DNA from 2 places in the Paraburkholderia terricola genome. Region 1 is predicted to be linked to the other one. Evidence: riboswitches for the same ligand, from Rfam matches in the RefSeq annotation. Region 1 holds a riboswitch; the other holds the start of a gene.

Region 1 (7,583 bases):
CACTGCGGCGGTGCCTCGCACACGCTCAGGCGAGCGCCTTCTTCCGGTAATCGAACCAGAAAGACAGGCCCACGCTCGCCAGAATCACGATGGTCGCGATCACCGTCGAGCGCGTGACCGGCTCGCCGAGCAGCAACGCGCCGAGCGCCACCGCCACCACCGGATTCACGTACATGCAACTGCTGGCGATGATCGGGCTCGTGTGCCGGATCAGGAAGCCGTACGCGACGTACGCGGTCATCGTGCCGATCAGCATCAGGTAGATGAACGCCAGCAGCGGCAGAAAGCGCACTTCCAGCATCCGTTCACCGGAAACCAGCGCGACCAGCGTCGACATCGCGCCGCCCAGGCCGATTTGCAGCGAGGTCGACAGGAACAGGTCCGATGGCAGCTTCAGCCGCCCGGCCAGATGCGCGCCGCCGGCCCAGAACAGCGCGCCGCACAGAATCGCGAGACTGCCGCCCGCCGAGCCCGGCGTTTCGTCGCCGTGGCTCAGGATCGCGATGCCGACCAACCCGAGGCCGACCGCGAACCACTCGCCCCGGCCGATCTTGCGCCCCGCCACCGCCGCGATCACCGTCGCGAACAGCGGCACGGTCGCGACCATCACCGCTGCGGTGCCGGTGCCGACCGTGCGCATCCCATAGGCCAGCATGCCGCTCGACAAACCCACCAGCATCGTGCCGACGAGTCCCGCATTGCCGATCTCGGCGGCGCTCGGCCAGACCGGATTGCGGCGCGCCGCGAAGATGAACAGCCCTACGCCGGCAAACAGGTTGCGCAGACCGGACAGCAGCAGCGGCGGAAACGAACCGAGCGCGACGTGCACGGCGAGATACGTCGAACCCCACACGAGGTAGACGACGGCGAGCGCGAGCGCGATCTGTCCGTTGCGCGACTGCGGCAAACGGATGGAAAAACCACCCGGGACAAGGCGCGAAAAAAGGCTGGGAAGTTGCGACGACATGCGTTCAACCCGCCCATGCCGCTCGAGGCGCCGCGCCCCCGCTGAAGACCCCGTGGCGGGATGGCGGACACCGCATCGGCGATGCGGTCTGACGGGCGAGGCTGGCGGACATGTTGGTGGAACGAGAAGACGATAGATGGCCAAAGGGGCCACAACGCCGCGGTGGTCGAAGGAAATCGCTCCACGGCTGACACGCGTCCAATGTTGGGCGCGCATCGCATTATGCAGTAAGCGCCCACCGCGCCGTGCGAAAGAATCGTAATTTTTTGCGTGCCCGCAACAAAAAAGCCGGGGACGTTTCCCCGGCTTTCAGCGCGCGCGCCCCAAGCCCTTTCGGGCTATGCGGCGGGCATCGAACAGCGCGCTCAGTTCGCCATTGCGCCGGACGCTTCGTGCTTCATGCCCATCGCGTCGCCGTCCTTTTTCATCTTGTCGTGCTTCTTCATGCCGTCCTTCTTCATGCCGTCCTTCGACATGGAATCCTTCGACATGGCGTCGTGCGACATCGAATCGTTGGACATCGCGCCGCTTGCCTGCGCGAATGCCGCGCCGCCGCTGGTCAGGAAAGCGACGGCGATTGCTGCGATTGCAAACTTCTTCATGGGATGACTCCGTTGTCGTGAATGAATAGAGCCGGCGCCTTGCTCATGCCGGCGTGTTTCCGAAGCTTCTGCCGCCTGGGGTCGCGCATTGGAATGCGGCATGCGGCGACCCGCGCGCGTCAGGAGCCTCCGAACCAGTTGTAGCCCTGGTCGACCCAATAGCCGCCAGGATACGTGTTGGTGACGAACATCTCGACGATGTGCTTCGGATTCTTGTAGCCGAGCTTGGTCGGCATGCGCAGCTTCATCGGGAAGCCGTATTTCGCGGGCAGACGCTCGCCGTCGTATTCGAACGTGAGGAGCGTTTGCGGATGCAGCGCGGTCGGCATGTCGATGCTTTCGTAATAGTCGTCGGCGCATTTGAAGCCGACGTATTTCGCGCTGGTGTCCGCGCCGATGCGCCGCAGAAAATCGGCGAACGGCGTGCCGCCCCAGCGGCCGATCGCGCTCCACCCTTCCACGCAAATGTGCCGCGTGATCTGCTCCGCATGCGGCAGCGCATACAGCTCGGGCAAGCTCCAGACGCGCTGACCGGTCACGAGTCCGCTGATCTTCAGCTTGTAGCCGGCGCCGTCGACCTCGGGCACTTCGTCGATGCCGTAGTACGCGTTGAACGGAAACGGCCGGGTGATCTGCGCTTCGGTGTAGGTCGGCGCAAGCTGCTTCGGATCGAACAGCGCGGCTTGCGCGCGATCGTTCAGGCGCGATACGGCCGTGAGGAACGTGTTGACCGATTCGTCGTCGGTCAGCGAGCAGCCGGTCAGCATCGACAAACCGCCGAGCGTCAGCAGCCGTTTGCCGAAGAGGCGCCGCGACGGCATCGCGAGTTCGCGCCGGGCGTCGATCAGGATCGACTCGCGGTCGAGCCGTTGGCCGGTCGGCCGAGCGGATTCTGGATTGGGCTTGTTCATGATTCGGTATCCTCGGGCTTGGCGTAAGCGGCTCAACGTCCGCGCAGCATGGCGACGAGCGAGCGCGGCACGAGCGCCACCATCGCCAGATGCACGACGATGAACGCCGCCATCAGCGACATCGCGAAGAAGTGGACGATGCGTGCGTTGTCGTAGCCGCCCATCAGTTCGCGCAGCAGCGGAAACTGCACCGACTTCCAGATCGCGAGGCCCGACAGCACCAGCACGATCAGGTCGCAAACGACGAACAGGTAGGCGAATTTCTGCACCGCGTTATAGACGCGCAGATCGGCGTGCGAGAGCTTGCCGGTCAGCGCGGCGATGAGGTCGTGCAGCACGGCGCGCGGCGAGATGGGCAGGAACTTGCGCACGAAGCGCCCGCTCGCGAGATTCAGCGCGAGATACAAGAGACCGTTGAAGACCAGCAGCCACATCGCCGCGAAATGCCATTGGAGCGCGCCGCCGAGCCAGCCGCCGAGCGTGATTTCCGGCGCGAAACGAAAGCCCGGAAAGATCGGCGAGGCGTTGTAGATGCGCCAGCCGGAGAGCATCATCACGATGGCCGCGAGTGCGTTGAGCCAATGCGTGACGCGCACCCACAGCGGATGAATCGCGCCGCTTTGCGGCTTGGCGGGCGGCGCGCTTTCGCGCAATGCATGAGAAGTTGCCATGAGATTCTCCGTGAACGAAGGCCGCGGCGCGATCAACGGCAAGCGGCGAATTCCGCGGCTTGCCGCGCGGCGGAAGGTTTGCATGACGTGCGCCAACAGGGTCTGCACGTTTGTCGAACGATGCGGTGGGTTATGACACCCCGTTTTGAATTTTTTGTCTGACGCCGCGCATCGCCCGACATCGAATTGAGAGACTGAGGGGCGCATGGCCCGTGCTAACATGGGTCTTCCATCGCGCCGGTTCCCTGTCTTGCGGCGCTTGTGCGAACCTCTTTCTTTCGACCTTGCCGGCTACTCTCATGCGCTTTCCGACTTACCGTGCCTTCACCCGTTTGCGCCGCCGCGGCGCGACCGGGTACGCGTGCGCGGACGTCGCACGGTGCCATGCCGGCGAGCCGTCCCGAACGCTCCCGCTTCCCGCCGCCCGGCGCCCGATCTAACGCTGCTCCCTCCTATACCGGAGCCGCATCGTCGGGCTCCGGGCCGATCTCATCCGCACGCTGTCCCCTCACCTGCAGATTGAATTGAATTGGAGCACCCGTCATGAAAAAGACGAAAACCTGTTACCTCACCGAACTCGACGTCGCCCGTCTCGAGAAGCATGCGGCCGCGCCGGGCGCCGACGCGAAAATGCAGGACATGCTCGACGACGTGCTGGAACGCGCGGTGATCGTCGACGCCCGCGAGATTCCCGCCAACGTGGTCACGATGAATTCGCAAGCCACGCTGATCGACGAAAGCACTGGCGAGCACATGACCTGGACCGTCGTCTATCCGCCCAATGCGGATTTCGCGCAGGGCCGCCTAAACGTGTTCTCGCCGGTCGGACTTGCCTTGCTCGGCGCCAAACGCGGCGAACGCATCAGCTTCACGCCGCCGAGCGGCACGCCGAAGGTGCTGAAGCTCGACAAAATCCTGTTTCAACCGGAAGCCGCCGACGATTTCACGTTGTGATTTCATGTTGTAAGCGGCACGCGTGCGAGGCGCCACTGTTGCGCCGCATCATGTCCGGCCGCGCCGCGGTCTTCATGGAATAGTACGCCGCCGACCGGCGTTCGAATTATCGAGACGGTTGCCAAGCAGCGCTCGCGCAGTGTATTGTGTGCGCTGCTAACGCGGGGGTCCTGCGTCGCACGGAGGTTGGAGGTCCGTGTTGCGTGGGTGAGAAATACCCTTTGAACCTGATCTGGATAATGCCAGCGCAGGGAAGCGTACGGATTTCGCAGCGGGTCTGGTTTCATTTCTCGCGATTTCCGACGACATTCATCTCATCTCCTGCTTAGCGGCCCCACATTGCCTTGCATGGGACCAGCGCCAACTCTGGTCGACACAGGAGATAAGCATGAACGCCAATCCGAAGTTCCTTTCCGCCGACGCCCACGTCGATGCCGCCGCTGTCGCCCCGCTGCCGAATTCGCGCAAGGTCTACGTGACCGGCTCGCGGCCCGACATCCGCGTGCCGATGCGTGAAATCTCCCAGGCCGATACGCCGGACAGTTTCGGCGGCGAGAAAAATCCGCCGGTCTATGTCTACGACACGTCGGGCCCCTACTCCGATCCTGAGGCGAAGATCGACATCCGCGCCGGTCTGCCCGCGCTGCGTCAAGCCTGGATCGAAGAGCGCGGCGACACCGAAGCGCTGACGGGTCTCACGAGCGACTACGGCCGCGAACGCGCCGCCGACCCCGCCACCGCAGAATTGCGCTTCCAGGGCCTGCACCGCACGCCGCGCCGCGCCAAGGCGGGCGCCAACGTGTCGCAGATGCACTACGCGCGTCGCGGCATCATCACGCCGGAAATGGAATACATCGCGATTCGCGAGAACCAGCAGCGCGCCGCCTATCTGGAAAGCCTGAAGACGAGCGGCCCGAACGGCGAAAAACTCGCCGCGATGATGGGCCGCCAGCATCCGGGCCAGGCGTTCGGCGCGAGCGCGTTCGGCCCCGACGGTCTGAAGGAGATCACGCCCGAATTCGTGCGCGAGGAAGTCGCCCGCGGCCGCGCGATCATTCCGAACAACATCAATCACCCGGAAAGCGAGCCGATGATCATCGGCCGCAACTTCCTCGTGAAGGTGAATGCGAACATCGGCAACTCGGCGGTGACGTCGTCGATCGGCGAGGAAGTCGACAAGATGACGTGGGCGATCCGCTGGGGCGGCGACACGGTGATGGATCTGTCCACCGGCAAGCACATTCACGAAACGCGCGAGTGGATCATCCGCAACTCGCCGGTGCCGATCGGCACGGTGCCGATCTATCAGGCGCTGGAAAAGGTCAACGGCAAGGCCGAGGATCTGACCTGGGAAATCTTCCGCGACACGCTGATCGAGCAGGCCGAGCAAGGCGTCGACTACTTCACGATCCATGCGGGCGTGCGTCTGCAATACGTGCCGCTCACGGCCAGGCGCATGACGGGCATCGTCTCGCGCGGCGGCTCGATCATGGCGAAGTGGTGCCTCGCGCATCACAAGGAAAGCTTCCTGTACGAACATTTCGAAGACATCTGCGAAATCATGAAGGCGTACGACGTGGCCTTCTCGCTTGGCGACGGCCTGCGTCCCGGCTCGATCTACGACGCGAACGACGAAGCGCAACTGGGCGAACTCAAGACGCTCGGCGAACTCACGCAGATCGCGTGGAAGCACGACGTGCAGACGATGATCGAAGGCCCCGGCCACGTGCCGATGCAGTTGATCAAGGAGAACATGGACCTGCAACTGGAATGGTGCGACGAAGCGCCGTTCTACACGCTCGGACCGTTGACCACCGACATCGCGCCCGGCTACGACCACATCACGTCGGGCATCGGCGCGGCGATGATCGGCTGGTTCGGCACCGCCATGCTTTGCTACGTCACCCCGAAGGAACACCTCGGGTTGCCGAACAAGGACGACGTGAAGACCGGCATCATCACGTACAAGCTCGCCGCGCACGCCGCCGATCTGGCGAAGGGCCATCCGGGCGCGCAGGTGCGTGACAACGCGTTGTCGAAGGCGCGCTTCGAATTCCGCTGGGAAGACCAGTTCAACCTCGGTCTCGATCCGGACAAAGCGCGCGAATTCCACGATGAAACGCTGCCGAAGGACTCGGCCAAGGTCGCGCACTTCTGTTCGATGTGCGGCCCGCACTTCTGTTCGATGAAGATCACGCAGGACGTGCGCGAATTCGCGGCGCAGCAAGGCGTGACCGACGACGAAGCGCTGAAGAAAGGCATGGAAGTGAAGTCGATCGAGTTCATGAAGAAAGGCGCTGAGATTTATCAGCGGCAGTAAGCGTCGAGGAACAGAGGGAGCGGCGCGCGCGTCGTTCCCTGCATCGACGCGCTGCATCGCAGCATCGAAGCCCGCCGCTGGCGGGCTTTTGCATTGGCGCGCGCAGCAGGCACGCGTCATGCTGGACATGGGGAAACATTTGATTACGAAACCGGCAGTCCGCTGACAAGCGCACACATCTGGATACGGGCTGCGGCGATAAGATCAAATGCAAGGACGGGGAGAACCGTTCATTTCCGAATAACGGCTTCGAAATTCGTTTCGGACCTCAGTCAGGGGAGTAGACATCATGAAAACGATTCGTCGGATGGGCACCTTCGCAACCATTGTCGCGGTCGTCGCGAGCCTCACCGCGTGTGAAGGCATGACCACGCGTCAACGGGATACGGCAATCGGCGCGGGCGTGGGCGGCGTCGCGGGCGCGGCGATCGGCGGCAACGCGCTGTCGACACTGGGCGGCGCGGCAGTCGGCGGCGTGATTGGCAACCAGGTTGGCAAGTGAGCGACGCTCGTGCGTCGAGTAAATGGCTTGGGTTGAACGCGGGCGGGGCTGAAGAATCCGCCCGCGTCTGATTTGCGAAGCGCTTTTGAGGAGACGAGCGTCTCCAGTCAAGCCGCTTCGTCACATCGCCTCGGAGCAACGAGGCGAAATACGCCGTTACGGTTTCGCAATCCGGTTATCGCGTGAGCAGCGTAAGCTCATGGCGTTACGCCCCGAACGGGGGCGTCGGATGCAAACCAGGAGCGCGTCATGAAGTCCCGCGTCACTAATCCTCTCGGTGCGATCGGCCAGCGGCCGCCGCGCAGCCTGTTCCGTCTTCCGCGAACGGGACTCGCGCTCGGCGCCGCCGCGTGTGCGCTGGCGTTATCCGGTTGCTATTACCCCTACGGCTATTATCCGGCGTACTACCCGTACTACGCGACAGTGCCGGCCACTATGGCGCAACGCGAAGTGCCGCTCGGCACCGTCGGCGACTCGGCCAGCCAGCCGCAACAGACCGAGCCGGCGCAACAAGGGCAAGCCGGACCGCCCAGTTCGCCGCCCGCCTATGTGGTCGCCCAGCCGCCCGTGTACGTCGCGCCGGCTTATCCCGCTTACTATCCGGCGCCTGTGTATCCTGCGTATCCCGCCTATTACGGATACGGCTACCCAGGCTG
Region 2 (7,583 bases), 920 kb from region 1:
TGGCCGTGAAACAGGATCTGACCGCGCTGCGCGCGTACCAGACCGCCGATCAGACGCAGCACCGTGGTTTTGCCGCAACCCGAGCCGCCCATGACCGCCACCACCTGCCCGCGCCTGAAGCGCAGATTCAGGTTCGACAGGACGGGCCGGTCGCCATAACCGAAGTCGACGTCGCGCAGCTCGAGTAAGGTCTCGGGAGAGGAAGACACGAAACTGACAGTCCTTTTACACGGAAGGCCGAATTATAGGGCCATCATGCAAAAGTTGCCGTGAGGAGCCCCGTCCCTTTACCCAACTTGACGATTATTGCGTAAACAATTGTTGCAGTGCAGAAACGGCGGCGGCGGGGTCCGCCGCTTCCGTCACCGCCCGCACCACGGCCGCGCAACCCACGCCGGTCGCCAGCACGTCCGGCAGCACCTGCAGGTCGATTCCACCGATCGCCACGAGCGGCACCACGCCGTCGAGCAGGCGCACATACCGGGCGAGGCGTCTGAGGCCCTGCGGCGCGGTGGGCATGACCTTGGTGGTGGTCGGAAAAACCGCGCCCAGCGCGACATAGCTTGGCCGGAAATGCAGCGCCTTGAGAATCTCGTAGAAGCCGTGCGTCGAAAGGCCGAGGCGAATGCCGGCTGCGGCGAGCGCGGAAAGATCCGCGCTATGCAGGTCTTCCTGGCCCAGATGAACACCGTACGCGCCCGCTTCCAGCGCGGCCTGCCAATGATCGTTGATGAACACCTGCGCGTCGTGTTGCCGGCCGACCGCCACGCAACGGGCGATTTCGCGCTTGAGTTCGTCGGCGGGATGAGCCGACTTGCGGCGCAACTGAACCGTCTTCACGCCTAGGCCCACCACCCGTTCCACCCACTCCGCGGTCGGCAGAACCGGGTACAAACCCAGTCGCTCCGGGCAGCGCGCGAATGCTTGCGCGGGCGCGTCCGGCAGGCCGGCGAGACGCGGGAAATGCGCGAGATCGGACGGAAATGCGTCGTCGGCGCGGGTTTCGTCGCCATCGCGCCAGGCAAGCGCCAGCACCAGCGCGTCGTGGGGATCGAAACCACAGTCCAGAAACGCGGCCAGCGCGGGAATCCAGTCTTCCGCCAGATGGCCTTCCAGGCGGTATTTTTCGCCGCCCAGGTGCAGCGTCGCGGTCTCCTGCGCCGCCTCGATCACCCCGGCGCCCTGCACCAGCCAGCGCGCCACCTGCTCGCCATGCCGCTGCGCGTCCGCGACGATGATCAGGTCGCCGCCGTTCGGCTCGTCCGGCGCGGTCAAACAGATGCGCCACGGCGCGTGCGTCGGCGGCCAGTCGCCGAGGCGCGCACGAATGCGCTCCGCGGCTTCGGTGAGTTCGTCGGCGGGCGGCCAGAACAGGTCGCGATCTTTCAAAGCCAGAGTCTGCGTCATGCGGCGCTCCCGTCTTGATGCCAGAACGGCATGCCGACCACCGGCGTGCTCGCGTGCGCGCTTTCGCGCTCGGCCATCGGCCCCGCCAGAAACGCCTGGCGGCCCGCCTCGACGCCCAGCGCGAAGGCCCGCGCCATCGCGTCGGGGTGCGTGGCCTGCGACACGGCGGTGTTCAGCAGCACGCCGTCGAAGCCCCACTCCATCACCTGCGCCGCGTGCGACGGCACGCCGAGACCGGCGTCGACGATCAGCGGCACGTCCGGCAGCCGCTCGCGCAGCACCCGCAGCCCGTATGGATTGATCACGCCCTTACCGGTGCCGATCGGCGCACCCCACGGCATCAGCGCCTCACAGCCGGCATCGAGCAGACGGCGGCCGATCACCAGGTCCTCGGTGCAATACGGCAGCACCTTGAAGCCGTCCTTGACCAGTTGCGCGGCCGCTTCGATCAGACCGACCGGGTCGGGCTGGAGCGTGTAGTCGTCGCCGATCAGTTCCAGCTTGATCCACTCGGTTTCGAAGATTTCGCGCGCCATGTGCGCGGTGGTCACCGCCTCGCCGACGGTCAGGCAGCCGGCCGTATTCGGCAGCAGCGGCACGCCGTGACGCTTGAGCAGATCGAAGAAGCCGGCTTCCGCGCCGCCTTCGTTCATCTGCCGGCGCAACGCGACGGTCACCATGCCGGGCCGCGCCGCGTCGATCGAATCGGATAACGATTGCAGCGACGGATAGCGCGACGTGCCGAGCAGCACGCGGCTCGCGAAGGTTTGGCCGTAGAGCGTGAGCGCGTCCGCGGGTTTTGGGGAAGTCATTTGCATCATGCTGGTCTCCGGCAATGCGTGGCGCGGGCTCAACCGCCGGCCACGGGCTGCACGACATCGAGCTTGTCGCCCGGCTGCAGCGCGCGCGCCGCATGCTGGGCACGCGCGACGAAATCGCCGTTCAGCGCGACCGCGAACGGCGGACGCGCGCCATACGCGGCGAGCGCATCGGCGACAGTCGCGCCTTCGGGCAGCGACAACGGCTTCTGGTTGATATGAATGTCCATGGTGTTCGAATACGGTTCAATCGATGACTGACGAAACTGCATGGCGCGTGCCTCGCTCATGCCGGCTCCCGCGCGCAATCCAGTTGAAACAGCTCGCTCCAGCGCGCCGCCTGCCGCCAGTCGGCGAAGGCGTCGGCACCGCCGATGCGGCCTTCGAGCAGCGCGGCCGCGAAGCGCACGGCTTCGTCGGCGACTTCGGGCACGATCATGTAGCCGTGCCGGTACAGGCCGTTCACGCGCAGCGTCCGCGCGCCATCCCACAGCAAGGCCGGACGGTGGTCCGGCAGGGTCGGACGGCACTGCGAATTCAGTTCGAGAATGCGCGCCTCGCCGAAGCCGGGATGCACGGAAAACGCCGCGCTCAGCAGTTCGAGCGCCGAGCGCACGCTGACGGGCGACATGTCCTCGCCTTCCACCTCGGTGGCGCCGATCACGTAGAGATCGTCCTGCTTCGGCGCGATATAGAGCGGGTAGCGCGGATGCAGCAGGCGCACTGGCCGCGTCAGCCTGATTCCCGGCGCATGCACGCGCGCCACTTCACCGCGAATGCCGCGCAGCGTGGGCAGCACCGGCTTCGCGCCTAAACCCCGGCAGTCGATGGTGATGCGCGCGGCAGGCAGCGCGCGGTCATCGACCGGCGTGTTCCAGTGTGTTTCCACGCCGCGCTGGGCGAGGCCCGCGGCGAGCGCGGCCAGCACCTGGCGGTTATCCAGTTGGCCTTCGCGCGGCAGCAGCCAGCCCTGATTGAAGCGGCCCGCCAAGGCCGGTTCGGCCGCGCCGACCTGGTCGCCCGAGAGCGTCACGAAGCCGCCGTCGAGCAGTTCCGCAGGCGCATTCGAGCGCACGCGGCGCTCGAACAGCGGCGCCTCGGTGCGGTCGGCGTGATGCCAGACGACGAGCGTGCCGTTACGCTGGAAGAACACCGGCTCAGGCAATTCGGCGAGCACTTGCGGCCAGCTATCGAGCGAACTCGCGCCCAGCCGCGTGATCAGCAACTCGGCGCTGGCGGCTTCCGCGAGGGGCGCCAGCATGGCCGCTGCGACCCACGCGGCGGCTTGCGAACCGGCGGCGTCGCCGCGCTCGTAAAGCGCTACGCGATGCCCCTGACCGGCGAGACGCCATGCGACGAGGCGCCCGCAAAGTCCACCGCCGAGCACCGCGAAGTCGGGTTGTGCGGGACGGTTCATCGCGCGCGCTCCCAGTCACGACGGCAAGCGAGGCCGAAGCACTGCGACGCGCCGACATGACCGGCGAACGCGTGGCGAAGAGCAAAGCACATATCTGAAGAATAGGCGGTCATCGAGTCCTTTCCGTACGGCAAGAAACGCACGTACCCAGGACGAAACCGGCGGGTAAGGCCGGCCGGGCAAAAAATGCGTTCGAATGACGCACGCCGCCCGGCGGGGAATGGAAGACTGGCTGCTTCCGGAAACTTCCCGCGCCGGTATTACCCGGATCGGGTGCAAAGGGTCTCTCTCAGCCTTGCCACCGCGGCATGAAATCATGCAGCCTGTGGGCAAAGCACCCCTGTTTCGTCGAAGGCCATTAGACCATAAAAGCCGCGGCGCCCGCAAACGAGCGGCCCTTCATCACGCGCGGTTTGATCCGGCACCGATCTTTTGTTTCGTCGAGACGGACGAAGCCCGCGCTCTGGCACAATGCCTGGACCGGACGCCGCGAGACCGGGGCGCGGGCGGCACGCATGGCCGTCCACGCGCCGGCGGCATCGAGGCGAAGGAGTCCAACGCGACTTAACTTCCGCTTAAGGACTTCGCAACAGAATCGCTCAGCCGGACGGGCGCTCATCATCGCGCTTACGCCCGGAGCTTCGCCATTAAACCCGCCGTAGAGCGAAGAGGCGGGCGACCGACCGACGGCCAGCCCCGGACGGGCCAGTTTCATAGGACCGGCCCCGCTTTGAGCCAGTACTACACAGGATGCTCATGACAGCCAATACTTCTATCAGCCCAGTGCTCCCGCCGGACGAAAAAGTCTCCGCCTGGAGCCTCATCAAACCTTACTGGGTCTCCGAGGAACGAAAAATCGCATGGTCGCTGCTCGTCGCGATCATCGCGATGAATCTGCTGGTGGTGTGGATCAACGTGCGCCTGAACCGCTGGAGCGCCGACTTCTACAACGCGCTGCAAACCAAGAACGTGCACGACTTCCCGCATCTGCTGATGGTGTTCTCGGGCCTCGCGTTCGGCTTCATCATCCTCGCGGTGTACGGGCGCTATCTGCGCCAGATGCTCGGGTTCCGCTGGCGTCAGTGGCTGACCACGCGCTACCTCAACGAATGGCTGCACGACAGCGCCTTCTACCGGATCGAACGCGACCGGCTCGCCGACAACCCCGACCAGCGGATCAGCGACGATCTGCAATCGTTCGCCACCACCACGCTCTCGTTGACGCTCGATCTGCTTTCCACCGTCGTCACGCTGGTGTCGTTCATCACGATCCTGTGGTCGCTCGCCGGCGCGTTGACCATCTCGCTCGGCGGCATGCCGATTCATATTCCCGGCTACATGGTGTGGGCCGCGGCGCTCTACGCGGTGGCCGGTTCGCTGATCATCCAGAAGGTCGGCCATCCGCTCGTGTCGATCAACTATCAAGCGCAGAAAGTCGAGGCGGATTTCCGCTTCGGACTGATCCGCCTGCGCGAAAACGCCGAGCAGATCGCCTTCTACAACGGCATGGAGACCGAGAAGACCAACGCCCGCTCGCTGTTCGGCCGTATCCGCGACAACTGGTGGCAGGTGATGAAGTACACCAAGCGGCTCACCTTCGTGCTCAGCTTCTATGGTCAGATCGCGATCATCTTTCCGCTGGTGGTCGCGGCGCCGCGCTACTTCGCTGGCGCCTTCACGTTCGGCGTGCTGATGCAGATTTCGAGCGCGTTCGGCACCGTCAGCGATTCGTTCTCGTGGTTCATCAACAGTTACAGCACCTTGGTCGAATGGCGCGCCACCGTCAACCGGTTGCGCGAATTCAAGCGGGTCGTGCATGCTCCCAGGTTGAAGGAATCGGTCTCGCCCGCTACCGCGCACGGCGGCATCAACCTGCATTTCGTCGACGCCGACAAACTCAGCACCGAGGGTCTCACGCTCGCGCTGCCGAACGGCAACCCGCTGTCGCGCATTCGCGATATCGCGATCGAGCCGGGCTCGCGCTGGCTGGTGCGCGGTCCGTCCGGCTCGGGCAAGAGCACGCTGATGCGCGCGCTCGCGGGCCTGTGGCCGTTCGGCGACGGCTCCATCGACGCGCCGGTCAACGCGCGCATGATGTTCATTCCGCAAGTCAGCTACATGCCGATCGGCACGCTGAAAGCCGCGCTCACCTATCCGTCCGCAGCCGACACCTATACGGACGACGAATGCCGCGAGGCGCTCGTCACCTGCCGCCTGTCGGAGTACGCCGACCGTTTGCAGGAATCGGGACACTGGACGCGCATTCTCTCGCCGGGCGAACAGCAGCGCCTCGCCGCCGCGCGGGTGCTGCTGCACAAGCCGGATTACCTGTTCCTCGACGAAGCGACGAGCGCGCTCGACGCGGACAACGAAGCGCGTCTCTACCATTTGTTCACGGAGCGTCTGCCGAAGGCGGCGATCGTGAGCGTCGCGCATCGCGAATCGCTCGCGGCGTTCCATGACGAAACGCTCGAGGTCGAGCGTTCGGACGAAGCGGTGGCGGCATAAGCGAGGCAAGCGCAACACCCCGAAACACCAGGAAACACGCGAGAAGAGTTAGAAAGCATTTGCGAAGCGGGCAAGCTGTTCCCCGCTTTGAAAATGCCTCCCAGCAGCGACGATAGCCGTGCGGGCCGAACCCCGTCCCGCCCGCCCCGCCACTCACTGCTAACGGACTCTTCGCACATGTCATTCGATCGCCGCTCCCATCCCCTGACCCGGCGCTTCGCGCTTGCCCTCGGCGCAGCGCTGCTGCTCACGAGCGCCGCGCAAGCCGCCCAGCCCACCGAGCCGGCGGACGTCTGCCCCGCGCTCGAACACATCGTCAACGCAACCGACTTCAAGCAGTTGCCGGCGCAATCCGCCGCGCAATTGCCGGGCATGTCGAGCGCGGACGATTGCCGCGCCAACCAGCACGCCTACGATTGCCACTGGCGCGCGCACTGGCAAGCCGACGGCGTGGTCAACGACCCGCTGCAAGAAATCGGCGCCGATATCGCCGCGTGCTTTCCGAACGTCGTGCACGACGTCAATACGCCGACGCGCCAGCATTTCATCGTGACCACCGACACGCGGCGCGTCAGCGTCACGGCGAGCGTGCAAGGGCAAAACGAACTGCGTCTGCGCGTCACGCGCTGAGCGTGCGCCCGCTCGACGCGATCCGCCGCGATCACCTTTTCGAAACCGCGCTCGTCGACCACTCATTGACCGCTATCAGGCCACGCATCATGACGCTTACGCCAGGCCCACGCGCTTATGCGTTCACGCGAGCCCCCCGGGCCGCGTGCGTCATGCTGCGCCGGCCTTGCGCGTGGCTTGCCGCCTGCGCCGCGCTGAGCGCCGGCTTGAATGGCTGCGCGTGGACGCTGATCACGGCCGCCGACGCCACCGGCTCCATGATTCAGGCAGGCTACGCAGTCGCGGCAAACTACTCGTCGCCGACCTTCGTCAACGGCCGGCCCGCCGACGTGCGCAACGTCTGCATCGAAGTGAACCAGAACGTGTCGGTCGGCGACTTCGTGCCGTCGCTGCAACTCGCGCTGGAGCGCCGCGGCATTCGCTCGGACGTCTACAATCCGGGCACCTCGCCCGCCGGCTGCGAGGCGCGCCTCGTCTATAACGCCGCGATCGACTACGGCCGCCGCTCGTTCAGCGACGAATCGATCCAGTACCTGTCGATCATCGATCTGACGTTGATCCAGCACGGCCGCATTCTCATCACCGCGCGCTATCAGACGGGCGGGCTCAACACCGACCGCTTCTCGTCCGCGTCGACCAAGCTCAACGGGCTGATCGAACGAATGGTGGTCGATCAAAAGGACCTCGCGCGTCAGCCGGTGAACACCATGCAAACGTCGCTCGCGAACTAGGGCGCGCACGCCGGCGCTTTCCGCTTGCTTTCTCTTACGCGAGAAAGAATTCGAAAGCGTCACGCGCTTTGC

What was found. A riboswitch is a leader RNA that binds a small molecule or an ion and turns the genes downstream of it on or off. The one in region 1 is predicted to bind thiamine pyrophosphate.
Region 2: linked by a shared signal. The riboswitch ahead of CUJ90_RS16425 (FAD-dependent oxidoreductase) and the one ahead of thiC (phosphomethylpyrimidine synthase ThiC) in region 1 are both predicted to bind thiamine pyrophosphate.

The regions. Positions count from the first base shown of each region.
Region 1 is NZ_CP024941.1:2,727,616-2,735,198, forward strand. It holds gene CUJ90_RS12075 (EamA family transporter) at 26-967, opposite strand; gene CUJ90_RS12080 (pentapeptide MXKDX repeat protein) at 1,333-1,569, opposite strand; gene CUJ90_RS12085 (molybdopterin-dependent oxidoreductase) at 1,689-2,480, opposite strand; gene CUJ90_RS12090 (cytochrome b/b6 domain-containing protein) at 2,513-3,151, opposite strand; gene CUJ90_RS12095 (GreA/GreB family elongation factor) at 3,695-4,105, shown strand; TPP riboswitch at 4,259-4,377, shown strand; gene thiC (phosphomethylpyrimidine synthase ThiC) at 4,494-6,425, shown strand; gene CUJ90_RS12105 (glycine zipper 2TM domain-containing protein) at 6,715-6,927, shown strand; gene CUJ90_RS12110 (hypothetical protein) at 7,177-7,583, shown strand, end outside.
Region 2 is NZ_CP024941.1:3,649,902-3,657,484, forward strand. It holds gene CUJ90_RS16405 (ABC transporter ATP-binding protein) at 1-209, opposite strand, end outside; gene thiE (thiamine phosphate synthase) at 304-1,407, opposite strand; gene CUJ90_RS16415 (thiazole synthase) at 1,404-2,219, opposite strand; gene thiS (sulfur carrier protein ThiS) at 2,258-2,455, opposite strand; gene CUJ90_RS16425 (FAD-dependent oxidoreductase) at 2,512-3,642, opposite strand; TPP riboswitch at 3,872-3,994, opposite strand; gene CUJ90_RS16435 (ABC transporter ATP-binding protein/permease) at 4,399-6,150, shown strand; gene CUJ90_RS16440 (hypothetical protein) at 6,328-6,780, shown strand; gene CUJ90_RS16445 (hypothetical protein) at 6,870-7,511, shown strand.